Rhodopirellula bahusiensis: one gene and its partner. Each later gene encodes a partner of the first gene's protein in a complex. Links are inferred from orthologs where the notes say so. Each region holds a gene or a part of one and is shown on either strand. Other genes may lie near its edges. The genes, in order: carB and carA.

The links.
Region 2: the proteins of carB (region 1) and carA are in contact, whole or in part, in a solved structure (PDB 1KEE), measured with the Escherichia coli proteins. The link is inferred for Rhodopirellula bahusiensis from one-to-one orthologs.

Annotation. Positions count from the first base shown.
Region 1 is NZ_NIZW01000019.1:7,873-24,182, reverse strand. Bases 6,280-10,087 are described here. They hold carB (carbamoyl-phosphate synthase large subunit), read left to right. Parts: upstream 6,280-6,635; coding sequence 6,636-9,887; downstream 9,888-10,087. Other genes in these bases: CEE69_RS21900 (SHD1 domain-containing protein), read left to right, coding at 10,004-10,087; CEE69_RS21910 (exonuclease domain-containing protein), read left to right, coding at 6,280-6,397. Also shown: thrS (threonine--tRNA ligase), read right to left, coding at 1-1,032; CEE69_RS21920 (DUF1553 domain-containing protein), read left to right, coding at 1,284-3,722; CEE69_RS21915 (DUF1501 domain-containing protein), read left to right, coding at 3,784-5,283; more of CEE69_RS21910, read left to right, coding at 5,345-6,279; more of CEE69_RS21900, read left to right, coding at 10,088-11,737; CEE69_RS21895 (four helix bundle protein), read right to left, coding at 11,837-12,208; CEE69_RS21890 (sigma-54-dependent transcriptional regulator), read left to right, coding at 12,526-13,983; CEE69_RS21885 (leucyl aminopeptidase), read left to right, coding at 14,056-15,561; CEE69_RS33740 (DUF1589 domain-containing protein), read left to right, coding at 15,540-15,761; CEE69_RS21880 (DUF1501 domain-containing protein), read right to left, coding at 15,873-16,310. UniProt on the Escherichia coli protein: Large subunit of the glutamine-dependent carbamoyl phosphate synthetase (CPSase).
Region 2 is NZ_NIZW01000009.1:264,649-280,144, reverse strand. What follows is about bases 7,377-10,370. They hold carA (glutamine-hydrolyzing carbamoyl-phosphate synthase small subunit), read left to right. Parts: upstream 7,377-8,287; coding sequence 8,288-9,454; downstream 9,455-10,370. Other genes in these bases: proS (proline--tRNA ligase), read left to right, coding at 9,451-10,370; CEE69_RS13870 (amidohydrolase), read left to right, coding at 7,670-8,029; CEE69_RS13875 (hypothetical protein), read left to right, coding at 7,377-7,644. Also shown: CEE69_RS13900 (HAD family hydrolase), read left to right, coding at 1-643; CEE69_RS13895 (alpha-amylase family glycosyl hydrolase), read left to right, coding at 594-2,651; CEE69_RS13890 (sulfatase family protein), read right to left, coding at 2,675-4,192; tRNA preQ1(34) S-adenosylmethionine ribosyltransferase-isomerase QueA, read right to left, coding at 4,284-5,450; redox-regulated ATPase YchF, read left to right, coding at 5,884-6,975; more of CEE69_RS13875, read left to right, coding at 7,063-7,376; more of proS, read left to right, coding at 10,371-10,956; lnt (apolipoprotein N-acyltransferase), read right to left, coding at 10,982-12,808; CEE69_RS13850 (AAA family ATPase), read right to left, coding at 12,901-14,130; CEE69_RS13845 (type II and III secretion system protein family protein), read right to left, coding at 14,225-15,496. UniProt on the Escherichia coli protein: Small subunit of the glutamine-dependent carbamoyl phosphate synthetase (CPSase).

The DNA of each region.
Region 1 (16,310 bases):
CGGAGCAAACTGGCTGTCGCGATAGTATGGGAAGTGACCGCTGGTTTCGTACATTTCCACGCGACCGATGTGCGGGCTGTACACCGGGTCGTAACCACGCGAAAGCAATTCGCGACGCAAGAAATCTTCCAGCGTGACGCGAACACGAGCTCCCTTGGGCAACCACAAACACAAACCTTGGCCGACTTCGGGATTGATCGCGAACAGACCGTGTTGTTTGCCGAGCACGCGGTGATCGCGGCGTTTGGCTTCTTCGATCTGCTCCAGGTAACTGGCCAACTCTTTCTTGTCAAAGAAAGCGGTGCCGTAAACGCGTTGCAACTGACGTCCCGAAGCATCGCCTTTCCAGTACGCACCGGCAACGCTCAGCAGTTTGATCGCTTTGATCATTCCGGCGTGAGGAATGTGAGGTCCGCGGCAAAGGTCGACGAACTCGCCTTGGCGATAGAAGCTGACCGTGGCTTGGTCGCCCAAACCGGTTTCGATGTGTTCGACCTTCAGGTCTTGATCGAGGTCATCGCAAAGCTTGCGGGCTTCATCACGATCCAGCACAAATCGTTCGAACGGCTCTTTGGCTTTGATGATCTTTTTGATTTCCGCTTCAATCTTCGGAAAATCGTCTTCGCTGATTTTCTCCGGCATGTCGAAGTCGTAATAGAAACCACCCGAGGTGGTCGGTCCGAACGCCAGCGAAACGCCTTTGTAGATTCGCATGATCGCGCGAGCCATGACGTGGGCGGCCGAGTGACGCAGCACATCAAGAGCCGATTCGTCACGCGTGGTCAGCAAACGAAGCGGAACCACGTTTTCATCATCGGCGATCTCACCGAGCGGACGGAACGAATCGACAATCGTGCCGTCGACTTCGGCGGCCACGACGCTGCGGGCAAGGCCTTCGCTGATCTCTTTCGCGACGTCCATCGCGGTGGCGTCAGCGGGTTGGGTTTTCAGCGAACCGTCCGGCAATCGGACTTGAACTTCAGCGGCCTGGGACGACGAGGAAGCGGAAGTTGAGGGGGAATCAGAGGACATCAGACAATTTTCTTTCTGAACAAGGATGGGTCGCGAGATACGAAGTCGCGAATCGATTGCCAAGAATAGCGTTTCAGGGGGGGACAATAAAAGTTCAGTTCGAGTTCGCCCTGAGTTTCACGGCCCTTTCATTCAATAGGTCTCTCGGAAGGGGGCATCCTGCGTTCGCCTTCAGTTGCGATCTCACCGGAGGTCGACCAAAATGGAATCCCGCCCTCCAAATTCGCTCCTCACCACCCCCCGCCTCGCGAATGCCTTCGCCCAATTCACCTGTGGGTTTCACCACGGCGAATCCGATCACCGTCGTTTTTGGCGTCATCGCGATCTTTGTCGCTGGGTTTTCGCCCGCCAACGCGGACGAGGTTTCCTTCCAAGAGGACGTGCGTCCGATTCTTTCGAACCACTGTTTCGCTTGTCACGGCCCCGATGAAAACAACAACGCCGCGGGATTCCGTCTGGATATCGAGGGCGAAGCCGACCTGGACGAAGTTTTGGTTCGGATTGAATCCGAGGATTCTGATTCGATCATGCCGCCTCCTGAAATGCACAAACCGCTGAAGCCTGAGCAGGTCGCGGTGCTGAAAAAGTGGATTGACGAGGGTGCCCCTTATGAAGCCCACTGGTCGTTCGTCGCACCAACCAAAACTGAATTGCCCGAATTGGTGAAGGAAGAATGGGACACGCCGATCGACCGCTTCGTGCGATCCAAGATGGAATCCAAGGGGATGATGCCTCGTCCACGAGCCGACCGCCGAACTCTGATCCGTCGCCTGTCGTTGGACCTGACCGGTTTGCCACCAACCGCGGATGAGATCGCTGCCTTTCTGAGTGACGACTCAGAAACCGCCTACCAAGACCTCGTCGATCGGTTGATCGCCAAACCCGCTTTCGGCGAGCACATGGCCCGCTACTGGCTGGACCTAGTACGATTCGCTGACACCAACGGGATGCACCACGATCACTACCGCGAGATGACGCCGTATCGCGACTGGGTGATCCGTTCGTTCAATGAGAATTTGCCTTTCGATCAATTCATCATCGATCAAATCGCCGGCGACCTGCATCCCGACCCCAGCCTCGATCAATTGACCGCATCGGGTTTCAACCGATTGCATTTGATCATTGATCGCGGAACAGCGCTTCCCGAAGAGAGCTTTGTCAAAAACGTCGTCGACCGAGTTTCCGCGGTGGGCACGGCGTTCATGGGTTTGACGCTGCAGTGCGCGGTTTGTCACGACCACAAATACGACCCGATCTCGCAGAAAGACTTTTATTCGCTGTACGCGTTCTTCAACAACTTTGATGGCGGTCCCGAAACCGGTGGACGAGGTGGCAGCGATTTCCGACGTGGGCTTCAACCGCCGTACATCGAACTTCCATCGGATGAGCAAGCACAAACGCTGACTCGCCTGAACGATGAGATTGCTCGATTGCAAACGAAGGCGAAAGAGACTCCGGCCGATCCGGAGACTTCACCCGAAGAACTCAAGAAGCTGCAAAAGCAGACCCAAGCAGAAATCGCGAAACTGAACGAAGAACGTGATGCCGTTTTGGTGAACGTTCCCGCAACCTTGGTCATGAAGGAACGTGCGGAGATCCGTCCGGCTCACATTCTGATTCGTGGTGCTTACGACGCACCCGGTGAAGTCGTTGCCCGTGACACGCCATCGTTCTTGCCTCCGATGCCAAAGACCAACGATCCCGATGCCCCCAAAACCCGAATGGACTTGGCTGAGTGGATGGTTGATCCATCCAACCCGCTGACCGCCCGCGTCGCCGTCAATCGTTTTTGGCAGCAACTGTTCGGTGTCGGATTGGTGAAGACATCGGAAGACTTTGGTGCCCAAGGCCAACTGCCATCGCATCCGAAACTGCTTGACCATCTCGCCATCGAGTTCATCAATTCCGGCTGGGATGTGCAAGGTTTGATGCGTCTGATCGTCAACAGCCAAACGTACCAGCAATCTTCGGTCGCACCTTCTGATGCCTTCGTCGCCGACCCACAGAACCGATTGCTTGCTCGCGGTTCCCGCTATCGACTCGATGCTGAAGTGATTCGCGATCAGGTGCTTTCGGTCTGCGGTCTGCTCAGTCCCACCATGTACGGGCAGAGTGTCAAACCGCCGCAACCGGAAGGATTGTGGAAGATCGTCGCGATGCCGAGTTCTTACCCCAATCGTTACGTTGCTGACTCGGGTGAGAAAACCGTTCGGCGAAGCGTCTACACGTTTTGGAAACGTGGTTTGCCTCCACCGCAAATGACGATCTTCGACGCGCCCAATCGTGACAGTTGCATTGCCAGGCGAGAAAGAACCAACACGCCGCTGCAAGCTCTCATGCTGATGAACGAACCGCAGTTCTTCAGCGCGTCCACGACACTCGCCAAACGATTGCTTGACGATCCTTCCTTGAACTCGGATGACGGCGATCAAAAACGTTTGGCCGCCGCCTACGAAGCCATCACTTCGCGTCCGCCCAACGGCGACGTTCGCGAATCGTTGTCGCGTTCGCTGGAAGGTTTCCAGGCGCTGTACGAGTCACAACCCGCCGAGGCAACCGCCCTCGTGCAACGATGCACGGATCCAGCCGTCCAATCGGTATCCACCGCCCCCGAGCAAATCCGCTTGGCCGCGTGGACGATGGTGGTCCACTCCGTTTTGAATTTGGATTGCGTTCGGACCCGGGAGTGACTTGACCCTCCCAACCGCTATCCAACCCGCCGAATTCGCCCGCCATTGAATCGACCTCGCCATGAACACTTCCCAAAACGCTGCTCTTCAAACGCTCGCCAACCTATCGGGTCGACGTCAGTTCTTGCAGCATTCCGGCATGGGGCTGGGTGCGGCTGCCCTGGGTTCGATCGTCGCCCGGGCGCAGGCCAACGAAGCCAGCTCGGTGGACCAATCCGCCGCGGCGGAATGGAAGACCGGCGAAACGGCGGGGCTGCACTTTCCCGGCAAAGCCAAACGGGTGATTTTCCTGTTCATGGCGGGCGCCCCCAGCCAAATGGATTTGTTCGATTACAAACCCGAGCTCGCCAAGCAGTTCAAACAACCCTTGCCGCCCAGCGTCAGCAACGGGCAACGGGTCACCGCGATGACTCGCGGCAAAGAGCAAATCATTGCCCCAACCATGTTCGAGTTCTCGCGACATGGCGAAAACGGAATCCACCTGAGCGAACTGCTGCCTCACCTCGGCACGGTGATGGATGACATTTGCCTGATTCGGTCCACTCACACCGACGCGATCAATCACGATCCCGGAAAAACGCTGTTCTGCACCGGATCCGAAATCCCTGGCAAAGCGAGCTTGGGATCGTGGCTGAGCTACGGCCTCGGTCGCATGAACGAAAACCTGCCCGACTTCATCGTTCTCAACTCCGCGTTTTGGAGCGGTGACAAAGCCAACATCCAAGCTCTCTACAGTCGACTGTGGGGATCTGGTTACCTGCCGTCGAAGCATCAAGGCGTTTCGTTCCAGCCCTCCGGCGATCCGGTTTTGTTCCTTTCCAATCCAGAAGGCGTGAACCGAGAAAGCCGGCAAAAGATGCTGGACCTGGTCACGGATCTCAATCGCCAACACATGCACCAAAGCGGCGACCCAGAGATCCTCACAACGATCGCTCAACAAGAGATGGCGTTTCGCATGCAGGCGTCGGTGCCCGAGCTGACCGACTTGAGCCAAGAGACCGAAGACACCCTGGCGATGTACGGCCCGGAAGTCCAAAAGAGCGGCTCGTTTGCACGCAACTGCTTGATGGCACGCCGAATGGTCGAGCGTGATGTGCGGTTCATTCAATTGTTTCATCGCGGATGGGATCACCACTCGCATTTGCCCAAGAAAATTCGCGGGCAAGCCTACGACATTGACCAACCCTGCGCCGCACTGATTCGCGATTTGCGGCAACGTGGACTGCTCGATGACACGCTGGTCGTTTTCGCCGGCGAGTTCGGACGCACGACGTACTGCCAAGGCAAACTGACGCACAAGGATTACGGTCGCGATCACCATCCGCGTTGCTTCACGACTTGGATGGCCGGCGGCGGTGTCAAAGGCGGCATCGCTCACGGAGTCACCGACGACTTCAGTTACAACGTGGTCGAAAACCCGGTTCACGTCCGCGACTTCAACGCAACGATCCTGCATCAGTTGGGAATCGATCACGAACGTCTGACGTTCCCATTCTTGGGTCTGGACCAGCGTTTGACCGGCGTGGAAGAAGCCCACGTCATCCACGACATTCTGGCCTGATGCATCAGCCTGTTACGCGGAGGGTTTGACAAGTCAAAGCGAGCCGACTTAGAACTGCTTCATGGATTTCACCGCGATCGATTTTGAGACGGCAACGCGTCGTTCGGACAGTGCCTGCCAACTGGCGGCGGTTCGCGTTCGCGGCGGAGAGATCGTTGACTCAGCAAGCTGGCTCATTCGCCCGCGGCCCTTTGACTTCTCGCCTGCCAACATTCAGATCCACGGCATCACTCCGGGAATGGTGCGTGACGAATCCGAGTTCGGTGATTTGTGGCCGGAGATCCAATCCAGGCTGGGTGATGATTGCCTGATTGCTCACAACGCCAGCTTTGATCTTGGCGTCTTGATGGCTTGCCTGGAATCGCATGATCATCCCGTTCCGGACATGCAATACAGTTGCACGCGAGCGATCGCCCGGCGGACTTGGCCCCAGCAACCTCGGTTTGGTCTGAAACCACTATCGGACTGGCTGGGCATCCGATTCCGTCACCACGACGCACTCGAAGATTCCATCGCTTGTGCCAAGATCGCTTTGGCCGCGGCAGAAGATTCCGGAGCGAGCACTCTGGAAGCGCTGGAAACAAAACTCTCGCTCTCTCGGGGCAGTGCCGGTGCCTGGGGTAAAAAAGGGCCGACGGCCAGGCGTGCCTCGACCCGGCGAAAATCTTCGCCACGCCGCGCATCGACACGAACTTCCGAAGTCGCGATCGCGGGTTCGACGATGGCGACCGCAACCATGTCGAACACTTCGGTCTCAACCGCACCACCGCGGCCCTGCGGGATCAGCGACAGCGGGGTGGATCTGCAGCGATTGATGATTCGGGCTGATTTCATTCGCCCCCTGGAAGGACGAAAAGTCGTCTTCACCGGCGTGCTGACGAAACTGCAGCGGGAGGAAGCCGAAATCCTGACCTCGCGATGCGGCGGGAAGTGCCAATCCAGCGTTTCGCGAAAAACGGACTTGGTCGTCGTCGGCGAGCTCGATTCTAGGACCGTCAATGCGGGCCGAACGATGAGCTCCAAGGAGGCCACCGCTCGGCAGTTGGCGGATGAGGGAGCTGCCGTGAAAATCATGACGGAGCAGGAGTTTTTGGAAATGATCATCGCGATGTGAACATTCCTCCTACCGATGAATTTCCCGCCAATCCGGGGCCGCAAGGTGAATCCGGCCAAGAGTTCTCGGCGAATCGATTTTGATCTGATTCACGGTCCTCTGCGCCGAGGGCAAACCGTGTTATCCTTCCCGAAATTTTCACGGCAGGCGTCGTTGATTCCGGGCCCCCGCAGCCAGCGGGCTCTCAACAGAATCGCCAGCCATTCGAGACCCTCCGTCCTTTTTCGGGATCGTTTCCGTGCCGCGTCGCGACGACATCAAGAAGATTCTGCTCATTGGTAGTGGCCCGATTGTGATCGGCCAAGCTTGCGAATTTGATTACTCCGGAACGCAGGCTTGCAAAGCGTTGCGTGAAGAGGGTTATGAAGTCGTGCTGGTCAACAGCAACCCAGCGACGATCATGACCGATCCGGCGACTGCTGACTCGACTTACATCGAACCGCTGACTTGGCAGATGGTCGAAAAGGTCATCGCCAAAGAACGCCCCGATGCGCTGCTGCCGACTCTGGGCGGCCAAACGGGTCTGAACGTTGCGATGGACTTGGACGCCAACGGCGTGCTGGAGAAATACGGCGTCGAAATGATCGCCGCCAACGCCAAGGTGATCGCGAAAGCGGAAGAGCGAGAACAGTTCAAACAGGCGATGGACAAAATCGGCCTGGGCGTCTGCAAGGGCTTCACCGTCCGCACACTCGAGGACGCTCGCAAAGCGCTCGCGGAGGTCGGCTTGCCAGCCGTCGTGCGACCTTCGTTCACGATGGGCGGCAGCGGTTCAGCGATTGCCTACAACAAAGACGACTTCGACTCGTTGGTGCAAAACGGGTTGGACCAATCGCCCGTGACGGAAGTCCTGATCGAAGAATCGATCATTGGCTGGAAAGAGTACGAGATGGAAGTCATGCGTGACCGCGACGACAACGTCGTGATCATCTGCGCCATCGAGAACTTTGACCCGATGGGAGTTCACACCGGTGACTCGATCACGGTCGCCCCCGCTCAAACGCTCTCTGACAAAGAATACCAACGGATGCGTGATGCATCTTTGGCTGTCATCCGCGAGATCGGTGTCGAGACCGGCGGCAGTAACATTCAATTCGCGATCGAGCCTGGCACGGGCCGAATGATCGTGATTGAAATGAACCCGCGAGTCAGCCGCAGCTCGGCCTTGGCCAGCAAAGCGACTGGATTCCCCATCGCGAAAATCGCGGCCAAGTTGGCTGTTGGATATCGCTTGTGGGAACTTCCCAACGACATCACGCAAAAAACGAAAGCCTGCTTCGAGCCGACAATTGATTACGTCGTCACCAAGATGCCTCGTTTCGCGTTCGAGAAATTCCCAGAAGCCGACGCGACGCTGACCACGCAAATGAAGTCGGTCGGCGAAACCATGTCGATCGGTCGGACGTTCCAAGAATCGTTCCAGAAGGCCCTGCGTGGTCTGGAAGTCGGTGCGTTTGGATTCGGCAGCGACCCGAAAGACCTTTGGGGAACGGAAGATCAACCCAGCCGCGACGACATCCGCGCGAAGCTTTCGACTCCTGGTTCAGAGCGAATTTTCTACATCCGCTACGCATTCAAAGATGGAATGACCGCGGCCGAAATTCACAAGCTGACGAACATCGATCCTTGGTTCTTGGACCACCTGCAACAACTGATCGAGACCGAAGACAACCTTCGCGCCATTGGAAAACTGGATGCGATCGACGCGGACACCATGCGAGACGCCAAGCGTCGCGGTTTCTCCGATCGCCAGATCGCGACAATCACGTCGAAAAACGAATCGCAAGTCCGAGCCAAACGCTTGGAAATGGGCATTCGCCCGGTCTACAAAAGTGTTGATACGTGTGCGGCCGAATTCGAAGCCTTCACACCGTATTACTACAGCACTTACGAAACCGAAAACGAAGCACCAGCCAAGGGCGATAAGAAACGCGTCGTGATCTTGGGTGGTGGCCCCAACCGAATCGGCCAGGGCATCGAGTTCGATTATTGCTGCTGCCACGCGTCGTTCGCCCTGCAAGACATGGGCATCGAATCGATCATGGTCAACAGCAACCCGGAAACGGTCAGCACGGACTATGACACATCGGACATCTTGTTCTTCGAACCGTTGACGATCGAGGACGTCCTGAACATCTGCGACGCGATGCAGCCCGACGGTGTGATCGTTCAGTTCGGCGGACAAACCCCGCTCAACTTGGCTCGCGGATTGGAACAAGCCGGCGTGCCGATTATCGGTACCAGCGTCGACACAATCGACACCGCCGAAGATCGCGAATTGTTCAGCAGCCTGATCGACGAACTGGGCCTGCGTCAGCCGCCATCGGGCATCGCTCGCAACATGGACGAAGCTCGTGTGGAGGCCAAACGCATCGGCTATCCCGCGCTTGTCCGACCGAGTTTCGTGCTTGGCGGCCGCGCGATGGAAATCTGCTACGACCATTCCCAGTTCGCTCGCTACGTCGCCGAAGCGTTCATCGTCGCCGACGGACAACCTGTCCTGATTGACCGGTTCCTTGAAGACGCAACCGAAGTCGACGTCGACGCGATCAGCGATGGCAACGATTGCGTGATCATGGGAATCATGGAGCACATCGAAGAAGCCGGTGTTCACTCCGGCGACTCGGCTTGCTGCATCCCGCCGTTCAGCCTGACTCAACCTGTCCTCGCCGAAATTCGCGATGCGACTCGCAAACTGGCCGCGCGTTTGAACGTTGTCGGTCTGATGAACATCCAGTTCGCCGTCAAAATGGAAGGCAATCAGCCGACCCTCTATATCCTCGAAGTGAACCCTCGCGCCAGCCGCACCGTGCCGTTCGTCGCCAAAGCAACTGGCGTCCCCGTCGCAAACATCGCGACGAAGGTCATGGCCGGTCAAACTCTGAAAGAACTGAACGTCACGGAAGAACCGATTCCGCGTCACGTTTCGATCAAAGAAAGCGTGTTGCCGTTCCGGAAATTCGCCGGCGTCGACATCGTGCTTGGCCCCGAAATGCGAAGCACGGGCGAAGTCATGGGTGTCAGCGAATTGTTCTCAATCGCGTTTGCCAAAAGCCAACTGGCCGCCGGAACCGTGTTGCCTGAGTCGGGCAAGATCTTCTTGTCACTGTCCGCCAACCACAAAGAGTCGGCTGAATCACTCGGCAAGTCGTTGATCGAACTAGGGTTTGAACTCTTGGCGACCGAAGGGACAGCGGTACGGTTGGAAGCGAGCGGCATCGCCGTGACTCGGGTCAAGAAGCTTTCCGAGGGTCATCCCAACCTGATCGACTACCTCAAAAACGATGACGTGCAATTGATCTTGAACACGCCGTCTGGCAAGGGTGCTCGGACCGACGAAGGCAAGATCCGCGCCGCTGGTGTTCAGCACGGAGTGCCGTGTATCACGACTTTGGCAGCCGCCGAAGCCGCCGTGCGAGCGATGGTTGCGATGCGAGAGACTCCGATGGAAGTCGAATCGCTGCAACGTCGTTACGCACAAAACGTCTGAATCGAAATGTGAACGTTTCAGGAAACAGTCGCCCAACTACGGCTGTTTCCGTTCACAGACGATGCTTCGAGCCATTAATATGGGGGTCCCTCTCCATTCATCCAGGCGACGAAGAAATGATGCATCGATTCTGTGTTTCGTTGGCAACCTTGATCGGCACGCTGCTGTGTGGCGTATCGCTACTCGTTTCATCGCAGACCGCTTTGCCGGTCTTTGCCGCTGATCCAGTTGGTTTCAGCGATCAAGTTGGCGAGTCGGTCACGTACAAGATCAACATTCAGATCGGCATCGGCAAAGACGCTGGCAAGTACCCGGGCACGTTGACTTATCACGTCAAATCAGCCACGCCGGAATTGATTCAGCTGAACGTGACCGGCAACCTAGAAGGCACGCACTCTCGCTCGTCCTCCTTCTTTCGCAGCAGCAACGAATCGTCTCTGCCGACGCTTGAATCGGTGTCTTGCCGCGGAGCATTGCTCGGCATCACACCGCTCGGCGAAGTGGAAGTGGCCCAACGAGATGAGATGATGGGTTTGCTGCTTGGCACGATCGGCCAACTTGCGATCGCACCACTGCCGCCGCCGAACGCTGCTCCCGTGAACGCTCGAGCCGCAGACAAAGGTGCTGATGTCGCAGTGTCGTGGAATGCATCCGACACGACCACGATCGCCCGAATCAGCAGCCCCTTCGGAATGATACCCTCGTTCTCAAGTCGATCTGGAATCAACAGCAAAAAGCTCTCCATCGCAACCGAGAAGTGGAAGTACGTCGCTCATCCAGCCGTCCGAAACCGGATGAAGATCGACCACCAATACGAGTTATCCGCTCCTGAATCCGATCCGCCAATGAAGATGCAAGGCGAGGGCATTGCGTTCTTCAACATGGACGATGGCTTCTACGAACAACTGCAGATCAACCGCGTGTTGTTCCAAATCGAAGATGGAGTCGAGATCAAGGTCCCTATTTCGATCTCTCTGGTTCGCGAGACCCAGCAGGAACGCGACGCCAAGATCGCGGCGGCAAAGGAAGCCGCACTCAAACGCACGCGTCCATTCACCGATGCCGAACGCAAGCAATGGGTCCAAGCTCTCGCTCCCGGATCTTCCTCCGTGACTGCTCACCGCGCGATGTCAGAACTCAATTTTAGAAATCAACGCGAAGACCCTGTGCTTGCGCAGGCACTGCTTAAACGAGCCGAGATCTCCAGAGACAGCATGAAGTCTCACTACTATTCGGCTGCGGCACGTTACGACGAGTCTCTCAAGCAGATGGCGGAAGACCGTCGTGATTACAGCCGTGGAGTCGGGACGGTGAAACGAACCGGGAACCCAGTCACCACGGCCAGCCGCTTGGTTGTCGGCCAGATCCTGGCAAAATCACGCGAGCGGTTCAGCGGTTTCGAAGCGGTGGAAGTGAAAGAGATCCACGAGCGCAACGAAGTCTCGGTCCAGTCCGTTGGTGGACACGGCCGCGTCGAACGCGTCAACGTCTCGATGTTGCGATACCCACCCGACACGGTCGAGCAGCCTGTCGACACACGGCCCGCCCCACGAACTCGGCGTGTGGCTCCGAAACCCAAGGTTGTGGTGAATGAACCGGAAGAGATGGAAGAAGCTAATTCCGAATCTGAAATGGATGCGATCCGAACTTGGACGGACAAAACCGGGAAGTTCAAAATCGAGGCGTCGTTCTTAGCGGTCACGGACGGCAAGCTCCGCCTGAAATCCGCCGACAACAAAACCATCGAAGTCCCGCTGGCAGCACTCTCAGAAAAAGACGCAGACCTCGCCGAACGATTCCAAAAAGAATCCGAAGCCGCCGCCAATCCATTCCAAGTCGTAGCAGAATGACTCGCCGATTTAGGCCCAATGGTCAGGACGCCCGCTGTGAAGGCAATTGAAAAAGTTAAATTGACAATTGTAAATTTTAAATTGTTGGTTGAAGGGCAGCTACTTCGGGTTTTGGAGATTTGCCTTTGCCGTCACAACAGATTTCCCAATGATGTTGCACAGTTGGATGCACTCATCGAGAAGCGGTTTGATGCGGTCATCGGAAAGCATCTCCGACTTCAAAATTAGCTTGACCCAAGTTCGCGATTCACGAAGTTCCTTCAACGCGATCCCCAGCTTGTGAACAAAGTCCTTCTTGCTTTCAGCGGCACACGCTTCGGCATAGTTGGGTGCGGGCGAAGTGCCACTTCGCACCAGCTGGCCAGCGATGTGCCGCCCCAGGCGGGTCTCCGGCAACGCTTCGACCAATTTCCCGACGCGTGTCGCAAAATCCAGTAGCCGATCTTCCAAATCTTCACCACGCTGATCCATTGGGTCGCTCGCCGGCAGGAGACCAATCAAATTTACAATTTCCAATTGTCAATTTAACTTTTTCAATGACCGCAATCGGCAAGCAAAGCCATCTTCAATTTGCGTGCTGCCTCTCGCGTCTCATGGGAAGACTCCTCCGGAGTCATTGCTGCGAACTCGCCCCGGATGGGGCGTCATCAGTAGCTCGGGGTGGAAGCCCCGAGAACCGGTTTCGGAGACATGGTTCCCAGGGAACTTGACTGGCATAGAATCTAGGGCTCGCGACCGCGAAATGGGGTCGTTTTTCGTCAGCCCTTCTCGTCATCCGTCTGATTTGAATGACTTCCGATCTCACTGCCGCCACCGATTCTCCCGCCGAACCGCCGGATCGTTCGAAGTACCGTCTGTTGGTGGTCGACAATGAAGCTGCCCACGCACGAGCGATGACGGAGAGTCTGGAGAAGGTCGGCTACGTTTGCGAAGTCGCAACCAGCGGTCCCGATGCGGCCGCCCTGATCCAGCGAGAAACGTTCGACATCATCATCACGGACATGGTGATGAACGACGTCGACGGAATGAAAATCCTGGCTCTCGCCAATGAACGATTGCCGGAATGCGAAGTCGTCATGGTGACTGGGCACGCGACGGTGCCGATTGCCGTGGAAGCGATGCAGTTGGGCGCGTTCAATTTCCTCGAGAAACCAATCACGCCGAGTCGCCTGCGAGCCATCGTCGAGAAGGCCGCCGAGAACGTCGAACTGCGGCGTACGAACACCGAGTTGATGCAACGGCTCGACGAGCGATTCGGTTTCGAAGGCATCATCTACACCAGCAAAAAAATGCAGACGGTCATCGATCGTTTGCGACGCATCGCAGCCACCGACGCGACCGTGCTGATCACCGGTGAGTCTGGGACGGGCAAAGAAATGGTGGCTCAAGCCATCCACCAAAATAGCCCTCGCAAAAACAAACGCATCGTCGCACTCAACACTCGAGCTGTTTCTGAGAACTTGGTTGAAAGCGAACTGTTCGGCCATGTCAAAGGATCGTTCACCGACGCTGTCTCCGACCGAGAAGGTGCGTTCGAATACGCCAACGGTGGCTCGCTGTTTCTTGACGAAGTCGGCGACATGCCGATGAGCACCCAGATCAAGCTGCTGCGAGTGCTGGAAGAAAGCCAAATCACTCGCGTCGGTGGGAACAAGTCGATCAAGGTCAACGTTCGTTTGATCTCGGCCACCAACCGGCCACTCGAAGAAATGATCGACGCGGGAACATTCCGAAACGACCTTTACTTTCGACTCAAGGTCGTGACGATCGAGTTGCCGCCGTTGCGGGAACGCCGTGACGATGTGATCGCGCTGATGGACCATTTTCGCAAAATGTTCTTGCGGCGGCATGGCAAATCGTCTGCCCATTTCACTCCCGCGGTGACCAAGAAATTCTTTGCGTACGATTGGCCCGGCAACATCCGCCAGCTTCGAAACTTTGTCGAAACGATGGTGGTGCTGGACACCGACGGGTCGCTCGACGAAGACGATTTGCCGCCGGAGTTGATCGACGACGCACCTCAAGAGGGCGAAGAGTCGCAAGGCCCCGCTTTGATCGAAGGCAACATGAATTTCGTCGGCAGGCCGCTGGCTGAAATTGAACGCTGGGCGATCGAAGAGACGCTGAAGCTAACCGGCAACAATCGCGAAGAAGCAGCCAAAATCCTTCAAATCGGCGCTCGAACGCTCTATCGCCGACTCGACCAATACAAAAAAGATGAAGACGAAGCGGAAGCCAAATCGTAGACCTTCGTCTCGACAATTCACCGCTTCTCGACCAGCAACTTCCTGTCCTTTCAATCGCCACCGGATCCAAGAATGCAACCTTTGCCTTTCCCTTCGTTGACCCTGACCGCCGAAGCCAAACTCGACCTCGCCAAAGCAGGCGTGCTGGTCCTCGGCGTCGAACCGGCCAGCGATGCAGCGGAATCATCCGACGGCAAAGCAACCGCGAAATGCGTTGCCATCTCGGCGTTGCCGGAATCACTCGCCAAGACCGTTCAAAACGCGTGCGACTCCGGCGAAGTGAATGGCAAACCGGGTGAGCTGACCAGCTTCGCAACCGGCGACGCTCAAACACCATGGATCGTGCTTGCTGGTCTGGGCGCAAGCGACAAACGAACTCGCGGTGCCGCGATTGAACTGGGTGCCGCCGTGATTCGCAGTTTGGTCAGCAAACCTCGCCAGCAGATCACGTTCGCATTGGGCGATGGAGTCGCCGCCGACAACCACGACGCCGTCGTCGCCGGTGCGGTCTCCGGGTGCGAAGGCCAACACCTGTATCAACGCGAACCATCTGTCTCGGTTCCCGACGCGATCGCGTTCGTTGGTTACTCAGCCGAAGCCGTTTCGCGAGGCGAAAAGCTTGGCCAATCGATCAACCACACACGGCGTCTGGTTAACGAGCCACCGTCGATCATGAACCCAACCGGCTTCGCTCAATACGCTGAAAAGATCGCCAGCGATTGCGGACTGAAGTGCGAAGTCTGGGATGAGAAAAAACTGGAAGCTGAAAATTGCCGAGCCATCTTGGCGGTCGGTCGAGCATCCACCAGCCCACCGCGTTTGGTGATGCTGCGTCACGACGGCGGTGGCGATGAAGCCCCGCTCGTGATCGTCGGCAAAGGCGTCACGTTCGATTCCGGTGGATTGTCACTCAAACCCAGCGACGGGATGGTCGACATGAAGTGCGACATGGCGGGTGCCGCGACCGTCGTTGGTGTGATGAACGCACTTGCGAAACTGAAGGTGCCACGCAACGTCATCGGACTGTGTGGGCTCGCTGAAAACATGGTCAGTGGCGACAGCTACAAACTCGGCGACGTGATCGAAACCCGCAGCGGCAAGACTATCGAGATCCTCAACACCGACGCCGAAGGTCGCGTCGTATTGGCTGACACCCTGGACGTTGCCGTGCAACAAAACCCCCAAGCGATTGTTGACCTCGCCACGCTCACCGGTGCTTGCATGGTTGCCCTCGGAATCGACGTGGCCGGGTTGATGACCAACGACCAAGCCCTTTGCGACGCGGTTCAAAGTGCTGCGGAATCCGAGTGCGAACCTGTTTGGCAATTGCCGATGTTCTCGCTGTACGACGACAAAGTCAAAAGCAAAGTGGCCGACATCAAGAACGTCGGCGAAGGTCGCTGGGGCGGCGCGATCACCGCCGCGAAATTCCTGGAGAACTTTGTCGCCGACGTCCCTTGGGTTCACATCGACATCGCTGGCCCAGCCTTCGTTGACTCGCCCAAGCCTCATCGTGACGCAGGTGCCACCGGCGTGATGGTACGAAGCCTCGTCCGCTGGATCGAAAACGCATCGTAAGCAGCCATCGAGCCTACCCCGTAGCCGGATTCGCCAAGAATTCGGTTCACGATGCTCGTAGGCCATGTCTCACATGGCACCCACGCCGATGCTTTGGAACAAAGCGAGGCGTCATCGAACCGCTTTCGCGAGAACAACGTTCACCGACCAAGAACGATCGCCAGGTGAAACCTGGCCTACAGCAGTTTCGCGTTGCATAACGCGAATTTTCGCGGGACCGAAAGACTTAGCGGTGCGGCGCAAGCCGCCCGGTGAGAAACCGGAGGGCTCTCGCCCTTCCGCGACTTCCTTTCACGCATTCCGCTGCCCTATCAAGCAATCAACGACTCGATCACCTTGCCGCCGAACTGGCTGAGCTGCTTGAATCGGCCGGCGTGATAGTACGTCAGCTTGTTGTCATCGAGCCCCAACAACCGCAGCAACGTGACATGGAAGTCGCGAACGGGCCGCACCTCTTCGACCGCCGTCATCCCAGTCTCATCGGTTGCGCCGATCGTGTGCCCCGCGTTGACGCCTCCGCCGGCCATCCAAATCGTCATCGCGTTGGCGTTGTGATCGCGTCCGTACGCGGTCCCGCCGCGGACGCCGTTGTCGGGTGAGCGTCCGAATTCGCCACACCACACGACCAAGGTGCTCTCGAGCAATCCGCGTTGCTTCAAATCTTGAATCAAGGCTGCAATCGGTTGGTCGACACCTCGCACCAAATTCCCGTGAGCCCGTTCGATGTAATCATGGCTGTCCCAGGTTCC
Region 2 (15,496 bases), on another replicon or contig:
GCGTAAACAGATCAAGCACCACTGGCAACCGAAGCTGGTTCACGACGTGCTTGATGAAGTGCCCGGTTTGTTTTTGCAAAAGGACAAGGATCAATCCGAATTTAAGATCAGCTACCGGATCGACCCGGAAGCATCGCCGTCCGTTGCACAAATTCGCAAAATGCTTCGTTCGGCCGGACTTCGTGTGAAAGTCGTGTTGTCGCTGGGATCGTTTTTAGACATCATCCCGCTCCGCGGCGGCAGCGAACTGTCGTTGCGACACCTCGCTTATCGCTGGGGGTTTGAACCCGAGCGTTTGCTGGTCGCGGGAGACTGCGGCAATGACGAAGGCATGCTGAAGGGTGGCACATTAGGCGTCGTCGTCGGGAACTACAGTCCCGAACTCGACAAGCTGCGTCGATTGCCACGGATTTACTTCGCTGAAGGGCACCACGCTCGTGGGATCATGGAAGGAATCGAGTATTACGATTTCCTCAACCACATCCGAATTCCGAACGATCGGATCGAGCACGAGCCCGGGAAGCACCGGACGAGCGAAACGGCGGGTGAGGAAACGAATGAACAACATGACGAACAATCCGCAGGCGACATGAATGACGACCGCAACCAACGTCAATCTTCTGAAACCGCCACTGCCTCCTGATCCAGCCCCCGCTCCAGCAAAGAACATGAACGCAATGCTCACCAACGCGCTGATGCACGCGGTTCGCAACGGCGTGAAGGATTCGCGGGCGCAGAGTGCGTTGAATCGTTTGCTGCCGAAATTGGAATCGTTTTGGGAAGTCGAAAACGTTTCCCAGCAAGAAGCCGACGAAATTCAGATGCGAATCGTCCAGCACTGGGACGACCTGTTTGGTTACCTGGTGCACCTGTACGGCGACCAATGGGATTTCTTTTACCACCTCGAACAAATCCTGCACACGATCATTCGCGGCTGGCGGATGCGCCCCGAGCCGTTGAAGCAGGACGACGAAAATCGCATCAACAATCCGGAGTGGTATCAATCTGAGAAGCTGGTCGGCGGAGCCCTCTACGTTGATTTGTTCAGCGAAAATCTCGGCGAGTTGCGAAAGCAGATCCCGTATTTTCAAGATCTCGGGCTGAGCTACCTTCACCTGATGCCGCTATTCGCGGTGCGACCAGGCAACAACGACGGCGGCTATGCGATCAGCAACTACCGCAGCGTGGATCCTCGAGTCGGAACGATCGACGATCTGCGGTTGTTGGCGGACGATCTGCGCGAGGCTGGAATTCTTTTGGTGCTCGACTTTGTATTCAATCACACCGCCGACGATCACTACTGGGCCCAACAAGCTCAGTCGGGAAATGAGGAATACCAAAAGTACTACTTCATCTTTCCTGATCGCGAAGTGCCGGATCAGTACGAGCGGACGCTTCGTGAAATCTTCCCGACCGTTCGCCGTGGGAACTTCACGTGGCACGATGGGATGCAGCAATGGGTCTGGACGACGTTCAATAGCTTCCAGTGGGATTTGAATTATCGAAACCCGGAAGTCTTCCGAGCGATGTTGTCGGAGATGTTGTTCATTGCCAACACGGGTGTCGATCTGTTGCGTCTGGATGCGGTCGCTTTCATTTGGAAACAAATGGGAACGAACTGCGAAAACCTTCCCGAAGCCCACACGTTGATTCGAGCATTCAACTCGTGCGTTCGAATCGCAGCACCCGGTTTGGTGTTCAAGAGCGAAGCGATTGTGCATCCCGATGATGTGGTGCGTTACATCAGTCACAAAGAATGCCAAACGTCGTACAACCCGACGCTGATGGCGTTGATGTGGGAGTCGCTGGCCACGCGAGACACCAAGTTGCTGCGAAGATCTTTGGCCCGACGCCATAAATTGCCGGAGCGAACGACGTGGGTGAACTACCTGCGTTGTCACGACGACATCGGTTGGACTTTCGATGACGCGGACGCTGCGGCGGTTGGAATCGAAGCTTTTGGGCATCGCCAATTCCTCAATGCGTTTTACACCGGTCAGTTCGAAGGCTCTTTCGCGCGAGGTGTGCCATTCCAGCACAACCCCGACAACGGCGACATGCGGATCAGCGGGACGCTCGCATCATTGGCGGGTTTGGAGCAAGCCATCGAGGCTGAAAGCGACGATTTGAAAGAACTGGCGATTCGCCGCATTCTGTTGCTCAACGCGATGATGCTCAGTGTCGGCGGGATTCCGTTGGTGTACTTGGGAGAAGAGTGGGGAGCACTGAACGACTACGATTTCGTCAAAGATCCCGCGAAAGCCGGCGACACCCGTTGGGTTCACCGTCCCAAAATGCAGTGGAAGTTCCTCGACGAACTTGGTGATGACGGTTCCATTCGCGGTCGCATTTATCGATCGATTCGCAAGCTGATCGCGATTCGAAAAATGACGCCAGCGTTTGGTGGTTTGGACATGGAGCTGTTGGTGCTCGAGTCGCCTCACCTGCTCGGCTACGTTCGTCAACACGAAGGCAACCGTGTCATCGTCGTCGCGAACTTTTGTGAGCACTCGCAAGAGATCGACAGCAACCGACTGCGGACGGCTGGCATGGGTCGCTTCTTCGAAGATCTCTACTCGGGGCAAACGATCACCACATCGCATCCGTTGACGTTGGGCCCGTACGAATTCATGTGGCTGCACCGCGTCTGATCAAATCGATTCAGCCAACTGGCTCAGTAGTCCTGGCCGGTGAGGCTTTCTAGCACCGATTGTTGCCAGGTCTGCAGTTGATCGGTCAGGCTTTGGGCGATCTCAGGCTGGTCGGCGAGCACGTTCTCGGTCTCAGTCGGATCTGTACGCATCTCAAAGAGTTGTTTGGAGCCATCCGCGGAGACAACTAGTTTGAAGCGATCGTCCAGGATCACGCGGTTGCCGCCGAAGTCTTGCGGCTCAATCTTCGGGTGATGGAAATTGACAAAGTTTCGCGTTGCATTGCCCCGCATCAATTTCACCAGCGGCGTGGTGCCTCGCTGGGCTTCCTCGGGCAGGTAAGGATCCCGCTGGGATTCTCGGCGGTGGTCGAAGCTCCAGAAACAAATCGGTTGATTGCGTTGTTTCATCTTGCCATCCAGCAGTGGAACCAGACTGATGCCATCGAGTGGTCGTTGCGGCACCGCGACGCCCGCGAGTTCACAGAGCGTTGGCAGGATGTCGGTTGTGACTGATGGAACCTGCGAAGTGGTCGGCTGGCGGATTTTGGCCGGCCATTCGATCAATCCTGGTACGCGGATTCCGCCGTCATACAGGTCCGATTTTTGGCCACGCAGTGGCGAAGTGACGATTCCATCACCGGATGTGCCGTTGTCGCCGCAGTACCACAACATGGTATTGTCACGAAGTTGATTCGCGGCCAACCACTGACGTAGGGTTCCAATTGAACGATCCATTGCAGTGATTTCTGCATAGCGTTCGCGGAGAACATCGCCGAGTGGTCGCCGGACTGGCAACCCGGTTTTGTTGGAGGTCAGGCGTGTCATTTGGTCGGAATATTGGCTGGGCAGTTCGTCGTACAGTGCCAAGTCTTTTGGCAAGCCGCTGTAGGGCTCATGCGGTGATCCATACCAGATCACGAGAAAGAATGGTTCGTCACTTGGGACCGTTTGAAGGTATTCAATCGCTCGATCAACCAGCAATTCGGAGCTCTCGCCCTGGAACTGCTGAGGTGCGCCACCGTTGTGCGACAGCCAAGGGTTGAGCTCGAAGAAGTTGTCGTGTGACAACCACTCGTCGAAGCCGAACGCTCCTGGGTTCGTCGGTGAGGAGGCTTTGACCGGTCCGAGGTGCCACTTGCCGAAGTGGGCGGTGTGGTAGCTCGCTTGTTTCAACAAGCTGGCAACACCGATCTCTTCGGGACGAATCGAATAGTTTGGCGTGAACGTTCCGTAGCGGTTTGGATGCCGTCCGGTGATGACGCTGCCTCTTGTTGGCGAGCACGTCGGATGGGCGGCATAAAAGCGATCCAGTCGCAGTCCGGTCGCCGCCATTTGGTCCAGGATCGGTGTCTGCAAGTGTGGATGGCCGTTGTATCCGGTCTCGTCCCATCCGTGATCGTCGCCCATCAGCAGAATGACGTTCGGTCGATCTGCTGCGGAAACGTTGCCACTCCAATTGCCGAGCACCATCGCGCTCACGATGGCAGCAAGCAACAAGAAGTGGATGACGATTGTCCGAGAGATCTGGAAGGAAGGCATCGATGGTGGCTCCGGGGCAAGACAGACGAAGGGAGGATACGAATGTAACCGTTTCCTCACGCGTATGCCCGCGTCGCTCTGCCACCTTCGGTCACACGATCAGCATCGCGTCGCCGTAGCTGAAGAAGCGGTATTCGTTCGCGATCGCTTCTTTGTATGCACGGCGAATCAAGTCGTGACCGGCGAACGCGCTGACCAAAACCAACAGCGAACTTTTGGGCAGGTGAAAGTTCGTCATCAATGCATCGACCACGCCAAACCGATAAGGCGGCTTGATGAAGATATCCGTCGCGCCAGTCCAGGTTTCCGCGACACCGCGGCCATTCGTTTCGTCTCGCTGAGCCACGCAGCTTTCCAGCACGCGAACGCTGGTTGTGCCCACGGCAACGCAGCGACCACCACCGCTCCGACGATCGTTGATTATTTCCACCGCGTCGTCTTCGATTCGGCCCCACTCTTCGTGCATTCGGTGCTGGTCGATGTCATCGACTTCGATCGGCCGGAAAGTGCCGATGCCGACATGCAACGTGACTTCGGCCATTGCAGTTTGCCCCTTCGCGATCTCACCCATCAGTTGTTTTGTGAAGTGCAGTCCGGCGGTTGGAGCCGCGACGCTTCCTGCATCTTCGGGTTTGCTGCTGGCGAAAACGGTTTGGTAATTTGTCACGTCCGCATCGACCATGTGTCCGTCGCGAATGTACGGCGGGATGGGAATGCGGCCGTAGCGATCCAGCCATTTGCCTGGTTCGATCGCCTGCGAAGGTCCTTCGAAGAAATCGTTCGGAACCGGTTGAACGAGCAAGTGGCCTTCGTCGTCGCGTCCGATCACCATCAGCTCGCCACCCGCTCTCGCGTCGCGGTCATCCAGCGTGATTGTTTCTCCGGTTTGCAGCGTGCCACGAGTCTTGGTCAGTAGCTCCCAGACGCCGGTCGCTCGATCGGACCGCAAGAACAGCCCCTGCCAGCGACCTCCCGTTTTGGTGCGTCTGCCAAACAATCGAGCCGGAACGACTCGCGAATTGTTCATCACCATCACATCTTCCGCTCGAAGCAATTCTGGAAGGTCCCGAACATGGTGATGTTCGATCTCACCCGATGCCCGATCGATCACCATCAGCCGAGCGTCGACTCGGTTTGGCAAAGGCTCCTGTGCGATCAGTTCGCGAGGCAGTTCGTAGTCGTAGAGATCCAGGGATGGCATGCGGAAAGACGCGTACGGACGGAGGAAAAGTGTCGGAAACAATCGATCGACCAGCATAGGGACGTTCGGCGATTGTCGCGAGCACAGCTTCCGGGAACACCTTCTAGGAACACCGCATCTTCCAGGAACGCTGCATCGGTTCGCGGCCTCCGTCCAGGTTGAGATGAAGGATTCACCCAGGATCGGGGTTCAGGCAATGCGGTGCCATCGCAGGCGGCATCCGCGACAGAGGAAGCTGATTTGCTAATTGTAAAAGGAATGGGGCATCCAGTTTTGTCCGCGGTGTACCGGTCAGCGTACCGGTCAGCTCGCCATGGCGGGCGACGAAAGTGATTGGCAAAGTGATCCGCAGTCGTCGAGAGTCTTTGCATCCTTCCGCGTCGTCTCGACGAATCGGCTTGGAATCGCCATAACAGTGGCCGTTGCGAAAACCGCTGAGTCATGGCGGCCCGTCTCCCACCTTTCTTTCCCCATTCTTTCAGGCAACTCGATGGAAGCCGGAATCGTCGGCTTGCCCAATGTCGGCAAAAGCACCCTTTTCAACGCTCTGACGTCCAGCGTCGCGGCTCAAAGTGCCAACTACCCGTTCTGCACGATCGAGCCCAACGAAGGGATCGTCAGTGTTCCCGATGCGCGTCTGCATCGGATCACTGATTTCATCAAGCCTCAAAAGGTCATTCCTTCGGCACTGAAGCTGGTTGATATCGCCGGCATCGTCAAAGGTGCCGCCGAGGGCGAAGGCTTGGGCAACAAGTTCCTCAGTCACATCCGACAAGTCGACGCGATCATGCAAGTCGTGCGTTGCTTCGAGGATCCCGATGTGATTCACGTCAGTGGTCAAGTCAATCCGATCGCGGATATCGACACGATCGAAACGGAACTCGTGTTGGCTGATATGCAAACGCTCGAGAACGCGTTGGGCAAGGCACAGCGAACAGCTCGCAGTGGTGACAAAGAAGCCAAGCTTCGAGTGGCTGCGATCGAGAAATGCAACGCTCACTTGGAAAGCGAGCAACCATTGCGGACTTTGGAGTTGCCAGAAGCGGAACAAAACGCGATCAGCAGCTATGGCTTGATGACCGCCAAACCAATTCTGTACATCGCCAATGTCGACGAAAACGATCTGAACGGCGAACACGAATTGGTCGCCAAGGTTCGCGAGCACGCGGCCAAGACCGGTGCTTCGGTGGCCTGTGTTTGTGCCAAGCTGGAAGCCGAGATCGCGGAACTGGACGAAGAAGATCGCGATGAGATGTTGGCGGACGTGGGCTTGGAAGAACCATCGCTCAACATCATTGCCCGCGAAGCGTACCGCACCCTTGGGTTGCAGAGCTTTTTCACGGCTGGTGAAACAGAAGTCCGCGCTTGGCCGGTTCGAATTGGATCCACGGCTCCACAAGCTGCCGGCGTGATTCACAGTGATTTCGAACGCGGGTTCATCCGAGCCGAGATCTACCAGTTGCCTGAGTTGGAAGAATACACGACCGAGAAAGACATTCGCCAAGCCGGTAAACTCCGTGTGGAAGGCAAATCGTATGTGATGCAGGACGGTGACATCTGTCACTTCTTGTTCAACGTTTGATTGTCGTTCCGGCATCAAGTCAGCGATCGAAATCCGAGTCGCTGTTTGGCCCACGCTCCCACCGCCATCCCTCCTACTGACGGTTCTATGAACAAAATGTTGATTCCAATTCTCTTCGCAATCGGCACGGCGTTGTTTTGGGGCTGCTATGGCCCAACCATCGGCAACGCTCAGGCTCCTCGGGTCAACGGCGCACCGCTGTGGTCACCGTTCAAGCCCTACGTATTCATTGGCATCGCTTACTTGGTCATCGCGATCATTGGCGGGCTGGCAATGATGGGTGTCAAAGGCGACTCGTTTAACTTCTCTGGAGAGCACTTTGCGACCGTCAAATGGGGGTTTCTTGCGGGGTGCTTGGGAGCCTTTGGAGCTCTTTGTTTGACCACGGCGATGATGACCAGCAAAGGTAACGCGTTGCTGGTGATGCCGATCGTGTTCGGCGGTGCTGTGTCGGTCACGGCTCTGGTGTCAATCCTCAAGTTGGGCGGGCATGTGCAGATCAGTCCTCTGCTTTGGGTCGGAATGGCGTTGACCGTCGTTGGTGTTGTGATCGTGGCAATGAACACGCCGCACGGGCATGCTCCTGCCAAACCAGCGACGGATTCGAGTCAGCCTGCGGAACCGCACGCGGCGACACCAGTCGAATCCGACGACACGCAAGCGTCCTAGTTTCTGACCTGGAATGATGAGCGACATGAATCCGCCCAGTGATCCACTCTCGGTCTGTCGAGCGATCGACGCCGAGCTGACTCACGTCTGGATGATCCGGACGTTCCTCAAGCACGCCGATGAAGCGGAAGAGGACGAGGATCTGCGAGAGGTCGTTAGAGATCTGTACGATTTCATCTTGGCGGTCGGTCCGGTGACGGAAGAAACCGACACCAAGGCGTACATGAAAATGGCCAAGAAGAAGCTCCGGCGCCTTCGTGGTGCCACGGAACTCTACGAGGCGATTCAGCCCGAAGTCAGCGGCCACACCAATTTTTCGATGGCTGCGAAGTCGTTGCGACTGGCGGTGGATCGAATCATTGCGTTGGTCCAATCCCCACAATAAATCGCCCGCCTTTCCCAGGCTCTCGCGAAGCGTTTTCAGTCGCCGGATGGCCGTCAATCTGCTCGTGATCGATCGGGCGATCTGCCGACGCTCAGTTGGAACAGCGAGATCTCTCCTACAGGCGGAAAAACCCCGCGAAATCCGAGGGAATCGGCGCGAACGCACGCCCGGGGGACTGGAAGGAAAACGATTCGACAGCGATAACAGGATTCCAAGCCGAAGGTCTCCAATTTTTTCCGCGACTCCCACTGTGCATTGATGAGCTCACCTGCCAAAGCTGCCAAACTCGCTCTCGAAGACGGCACCGTCTACACCGGAACCAGCCTCGGGGCAGAAGGCGAAACGACTGGAGAAGTCGTCTTCAACACCTCGATGACCGGGTACCAAGAAATCCTGACTGATCCCAGCTACTGCGGTCAGTTGGTGACAATGACTTATCCCGAAATGGGCAACTACGGGATCAACTCGATCGACCTCGAAAACCGCGGCACATCGCTGGCCGGATTCATCATCCGCAACGAAAGCCGTCTGCACAGCAACTATCGCTCGGAAGGATCGCTGAGCGACTACCTTAAATCGCAGGGAGTCGTTGGTCTGGCGGGCATCGACACGCGAGCCTTGGTGCGTCGGATTCGCAGCGAAGGTGCCATGCGAGGCGTCTTGTCGACGACTGATTTGGACGACGCATCATTGGTTGCCAAGGCAAAGGCGTCGCAAGGTTTGGTCGGTCGTGACTTGGTCAAAGAAGTCATGCCAACTCAATTGGAAAAGTGGACCAACGAACTCGACGATTGGACCATTCGCGAAATTCGCGAAGCGGCCAAGGAAGCGTCGCTGGGCGATGAAAGCCGGCCGCATGTTGTCTGCATGGACTTCGGCATGAAGTGGAACATTCCACGCCACCTGCGTTCACGCGGCAATCGAGTCACGATCGTGCCGGGCAACACACCCGCCGACGACATTTTGAAGATGGATCCCGACGGCGTCTTCCTTTCCAACGGTCCTGGCGACCCCGAACCGTTGACCTACGCTCACAAGACGATCGGTGAATTGCTCGGTCAAGTTCCTGTGTTTGGAATTTGCCTCGGTCATCAGTTGTTGTCCGTCGCTTGTGGTGCCAAAACCTTCAAACTGAAGTTCGGTCACCGCGGTGCCAACCAACCCGTTATCGATTTGGAAACGGGCAAGGTTGAGATCACCAGCCAGAACCACGGTTTCGCGGTCGACGACCAAGGTTTGCCGGACTGCTTGGAAGTCACTCATCGCAACCTCAACGATGATACGATCGCGGGTGTGCGTCACAAAGACACCGGTGCCTTTGCGGTTCAATATCACCCCGAGGCCGCTGCGGGCCCTCACGATAGCCATTACTTGTTCTCGCGATTCCAAGAACAACTGAACGAGAAGTGCGGGGTGAACGCATGAGCAAAGGCCCCAGGACAGCCATCAGCCCAACTCGCGAAGAGAATTATCCCGAGTGGTACCAACAAGTCATTCGGGCAGCCGACCTAGCTGAGAATTCGCCAGTTCGCGGTTGCATGGTGATCAAACCCTGGGGCTACCAGCTTTGGGAAAACGTCCAGCGTGCTTTGGACGACATGTTCAAAGCCACGGGACACCAGAACGCTTACTTCCCATTGTTCATTCCGATGAGCTTCCTTGAAAAGGAAGCTGAACACGTCGAAGGATTCGCGAAAGAGTGCGCGGTCGTTACGCACCATCGCCTCGAACCGGATCCCGACGGTGGTTTGCGTCCTGCAGGCAAACTCGAAGAACCCCTGATCGTTCGTCCGACCAGCGAAACGATCATCGGTGCAACTTATGCCAAATGGGTACAGAGCTATCGCGATTTGCCGATCCTGATCAACCAATGGGCCAACGTGGTCCGCTGGGAAATGCGGACGCGAATGTTTTTGCGGACGGCGGAGTTCTTGTGGCAAGAAGGCCACACCGTTCACGCGACCGCGGAAGAAGCGATCGAAGAAACCGAGAAGATGGTCGAGGTCTATCGCGACTTTGCCGAGAATTGGATGGCGATGCCTGTCATCGTCGGCAGCAAAACTCCGCTGGAGCGTTTCCCCGGTGCGGTTGAGACGCTGTCGATCGAAGCCATGATGCAAGATCGCAAGGCATTGCAGGCCGGGACAAGCCACTTCCTTGGGCAGAATTTCTCGAAGGCCCAAGAGATCAAATTCCAAAGCGAATCCGGTGACATCGAATACGCTTGGACGACGTCATGGGGCGTCAGCACTCGATTGCTGGGTGCTTTGATCATGACACACAGTGACGATGATGGATTGGTCCTGCCGCCTCGTTTGGCACCGATGCACGTCGTGATTCAGCCGATCTACAAAGATGATTCTCGCGCCGAGGTGATGGAATACGTTCAGTCACTTCGCGATGAATTGGCGGCACAAACGTATGCCAACGCCCCGATTCGTGTCACGATCGATGACCGCGATATTCGTGGTGGCGAGAAGAAGTGGTACCACGTCAAACGCGGCGTGCCGATTCGCTTGGAAGTCGGTCCAAAAGATATCGCAGCGGGAACCGTGTTCTGCGGCATCCGGAATCAACCCAAAAGCGTTGGCATCGAACGAGCCGAACTCGTTGCAACGATCAGCGACAAGCTGGCAACGTTGCAGCAAGAACTCTTCGATGCGGCGTTGAAGTTGCGGGAAGACAACACGGTCGAACTCAAATCAGAAGCCGAGTTCCGTGACTTCTTTGCCGACAAAGGTGACACCGCCATCACGGGCGGATTCGCTTGGTGCCACTACTGTGATGAGGATTCGCTGCAGCCGTTGTTGAAAGAGCTGAAGGTCACGATTCGCTGTGTCCCTCAAACGAACAACGAAGCCGAAGGCACCTGCTTCTTGACGGGCAAACCAGCTTCACAACGAGCCGTTTTCGCGAAAGCCTATTAAGCTTTTCGTGGCAACGCGGAAGTGGTCAATTTGTTTCGATCCCGTCGGCGATTTCGTATTGGTTTCGCCGACGAGTCAGACGCTCGAACACCATCCACAGCAAGCCACAGATTGTCGCCACGCCCATCAATCCGGCCGGCCAAGCTCCGATGCGAACGTACAAGCTGACTCGTTGGTCTCGTTCGGGTTGAGCGTAGATCACGCCGCTTTGTCCTTTGGGTAAACGCTCCATGATCCGGCCTGACGAATCGATCCAAGCGGTCGGTCCACCGTTGGCTGCGGACAGAACCGGACGCCGACATCCGACGGCTACCAATTGGGCGCACCTCAGATGGTGATCGACCACGGCTGAGTCGTGAAACCAAACGTCGTTGGTCAGTGTCACGATCGCGTCGGGCAGTTTGGGCGTGGCTCGCGAATTCAGCTGGTGCATGTGATTGACCGGAATCCGCTCGACCGCGGTCTCAATGCATAAGTTCGGCAGCAGCGAGATTCCGTCCAGGTCAAATCGTTCGGGCTGCGTGCCTCGATTTAGGCCCAACCCCGGCGGCACCATGTCGCGAATCCATGGCAAGCTGTGCACCAGTGGGATCGTTTCTCCAAACAAGACCAAATGGTTCTTGGAGTACGTCCCTGACATCTTGCTCGATGAATCCACCCATACGACGCCGCTGTATTGGCTTGGACGGTCCGCATACTGAACAAGACCGCAACCGCCGATGATCGACGGAGGATCTTCGCTCGCCAGGGTCGAGCTGGCGGCCATCGCGTATTGAATGCTTTGGGCTCGGTTCAGAAACTCAACTTGGTTGCTTTCCACGGCGAAACGAAGTTGTTCGGGCTGCAACGCGGGCAACGACGGGGTTTGCATGAAGTCAGGGACGACCAAGTCAGGACCCGTGGACATCCAAGGCATGCCTCCCGAGAACATTGATTCCGGCCAAACGACGGCGGTGAGTTCGGACTCCGACTTCGCTGCCGCGTCGATCGCCAACTGAGCGTAGGCGGCGAAGATCTCTTGCTCCCTTGCAACGTCCTGTTCGTAGACCGTCAGCTCGTTACCGCCAAGCAAGGCGATGGTTTTGCCGGTTGGCTCGGTGGCGACATTCATCGTCATCGCACCGTAGGCCAGTGTGGCAACCAACAATCCGCCAGCGATCGCGAGAGATGTTCCGGGTGATTCGAACGTGACGGGATTTCTTCGGACGACCCAGCGGTTCAGCGCTTCATGCATTGCGACGTTGACGCACACGATTACAAAGCTGACCGCATAGGTTCCACCCAGATCCGCAATCTGAATCAGCATCGGCATATCCGCGAGCGAGTGACCCAGCATCAGCACCGATATTCCGGTGAAGAAATAGTTGCGGATCCATTCCAGCCCGACCCAGGTCACCGCGGCAACAAGGCAGATTGGAATCTTGCTTTGTAGCGGTGACGGATACGCCCGCCCAGTCGACGAATGCCAACGGCGTAGCAGCGCGACAAACAGAAGCGGGTAGATCGCCAGGTAGGCTGACAAAGCGATCCAAGGCAGGAACATCAGCGGGTGGGCGTATCGCAGTCCCTGAAGACTGATCAACCAATAAGCAAGCGACGCAACGTAGAGTGTTCGCTTCCAAGGTGAACTCGAATCAACCTCCGAAATCGCCAGCAGCGGAACGAGGGCGATGAACACCAACGGACCGATCGCGAGCGGTGGCCCAGATAGCCACAGCACCACTGCGAAAGCAGTCGACGCCGCGAGTAGCCACCTCGCCGAGGCGGTAATCGGAGTCGGTTGATTTGGCGACGGTTGCTTGGATGCGACGTCCGACGCGGGATTGTCGGACGAAGAGATGGGTTCGCTCAACGGAGAAGCTCAAATTCGCGGGGCGATTGTTTTCCCCGTGAAATACCAGCCCAACCGCGGGGCGACAACCCGTTACGCTTTTCCGAGGCTCGTTAAGCCTTGGCTGTGCCGGGCCAGAATCGTTTCCAGCGGCTTTCGTTGCCGGCGTGGTCTTCGCCTCCGGCTCCTTCTTCCGTTGCCACTCCGGCTTCCCGGTGGGTCAATCGATACGCAACGTCCCGGAAAGCCTGGGTCAAGGCTGCCTTCGGGGCTTGCGTGATCAACGGCACACCGTTGTTGCGGACTTCGACCATCGTTCGGTAGTCGTTGGGAAGCAAAGCAAAGATCTCTCGTCCGAGAGTTTCCTTTGCTTTCTTCAGGCTGATTTGTCCGGCGTCCAAACCAGCTCGGTTGACGATGATTTCCACGCGGTCGGCCAAGCCTTCCGTCTCGTCGAAGCTCATCATCAATCGAACCACGTTGCGAAGGCATGGCAAGTCCAACTGAGTGACCAACAACACCTTCGATGCGGATTCGATGGCGATCATGTCCAAAGCGTTGTAGGTCTTGGACAGATCGACAATCAGGTGCGTGAACGAAGCTTTCAACAAACCGACCACCTTGCGGAGGCTCTCGGCGTCAATCGATTCGAGGTCGTGCAACTCGACCGGTCGCGGCAACAAGTACAAACCGCTGGAGTGCTTCGTCAAAGACTTCTTGAGCAGTTGGATGTCCAACCGACCAATGTTTTGAACCACGTCGGCGAGTGTGTAGTCGGGAATCGCATCCAAGAAGACATCGGCGTCGCCAAGTGCCAAATCGAGGTCCAGCAAAGCGACGCTGTTTCGGCTTTCTTCCGCCAGCACACAACCCAAGTTGACCGCGGTGCTGGTCGTTCCAACGCCACCGGTTGCTCCCGCGATCGCAATCACTTCGCAAGAACGGTTGCGAGTGTCTCCACCACCAAATTTGGTCTGGCTGATTCGGCCGAGAGCGGATGACAGTTCGTCTTCCACCAATGGCAACGTCAGAAATTCGCGAGCCCCAGCGCGAATCGCCTGCAGAATCAATTGTCCGTCGCTGACTGCACTGGTCGCGAGCAGTGCCGTGTCAGGTGTCTCACGAGTGATCCGCTCGATCAGTTTGATCGCGGTGGTTGAATCCGTGTCCAATGAAATGACGCCGACGTCCGGAGTCGTTTGATCAACGATGTCAGGGAAGAACTCGTAGCGTGAGCAGTCCGCTTCTAGCCAAACGGTGTCCATCCCCAGAAGCATTGCTTTGAGAGTTTCGCGGGACGAGTCGTTTGGATCGACCAAGGCCAATCGTAGGACGTTACTCATATCAGACAACTTCGATAGACAGAGAAAAGTTTCTTGGGGACAGCCCGTGTTTCATTGGGCGACATGGTGGGGCGTTTCGAGTTCACTCAAACGATCATCGGTATTCCGGTTGGCTGACGATCACACCATCCGCAACCTTTGTTGGTTCAGGACCAGGAATGATTGCATTCGGAGGAAGCAATTCGCCGGCACCAAAACGATTGTTGGCGGGAGGCGTGGTGTTTTGTGCCGTCCGAGGCGGGTAGTAGCCGGATGCGTTCGGCATCGACCGTTGCGGTGCGTTCCGCGAGGCTTGCGGAGTCGACATGGTTGGATCAACGATCTCGCCTTGCGGGTAGGCTTGGCCGGGAACGCCGTTCATGGGTGCCTGGTAGATCGGCGGTTGATGCAACATCGGACCGGATTCGATCGGTGCACCTTGATAGCCACCGTCGATGCCAGGTTGCAGGTTCTCGTTGTAGCAATCGTTGGCCTTCAAGTTGGGCACTTCGATGTGTCCCAAAGCGTAGAGCTCTTTGTCGTCAGGCGAATGTGTGTTCATGCCTGGGCCGCCGCGAGGGACTTCGTGTGGATCCATCGCTTCCACCAATTCAGGCGTTACCATGATCAACAGCTCGATTTCGTTACGAAGCTCTTGCGTTTGACGGAACAGTGATCCGACGTAGGGAAGACTTCCGAAGAAGGGCGTTCGGCTGATGGTTGATTCGGTCCGACTTTGCAGCAAACCGGCCAGAGCGAACGTTTGCCCCGCTTGCATTTCGACGGCTGTTTCGACATATCGAGTCGTGAACGCGGTGACGTTCGTACCGTCGATGGTGACGGCACGCGACGGGTCGGGCTCGCTGACTTCTGGTCGAACTTCCAAACGAATCCGGCCGGGGCCGACGACGAAGGGAAGGAAGTCGATGCTCGTACCATAGTCTTCGTACGAAATTTGAACTTGCCCGTTTTGACCCGGGATGATCGTCGGAATGCGACCACCGACAGTGAATCGGGCCGGACGACCGTGGGTGGCAACAACCGTCGGCTCCGCCAACAGTTTGACCAAGCGTTGTTCTTCCAAAGCGCTGATTACTGCTTCAAAATTGTTGCTCATGTTCAAGCGAACGTTGCTGTTGCTGTTGGTGATCGGGCCGATGGGACCGAGAATCGCTCCGTCATCAGGGAACGTACCCAGTGCGTCCACGTTGAGAAGACCGGAAGGTCCATTGAGCAACGTGAAGCTGTCGTCCAAGACGGCGAGGTCGACGCCCAATTGGCGAAGCTTTGTACGGCTGACTTCCATGATCTTGGTATGCAACAGGACTTGCTGAATGCCGACCACTTGAATGTTGTTGATCACAGTCGTGTAGAACTGTTCCGTGAT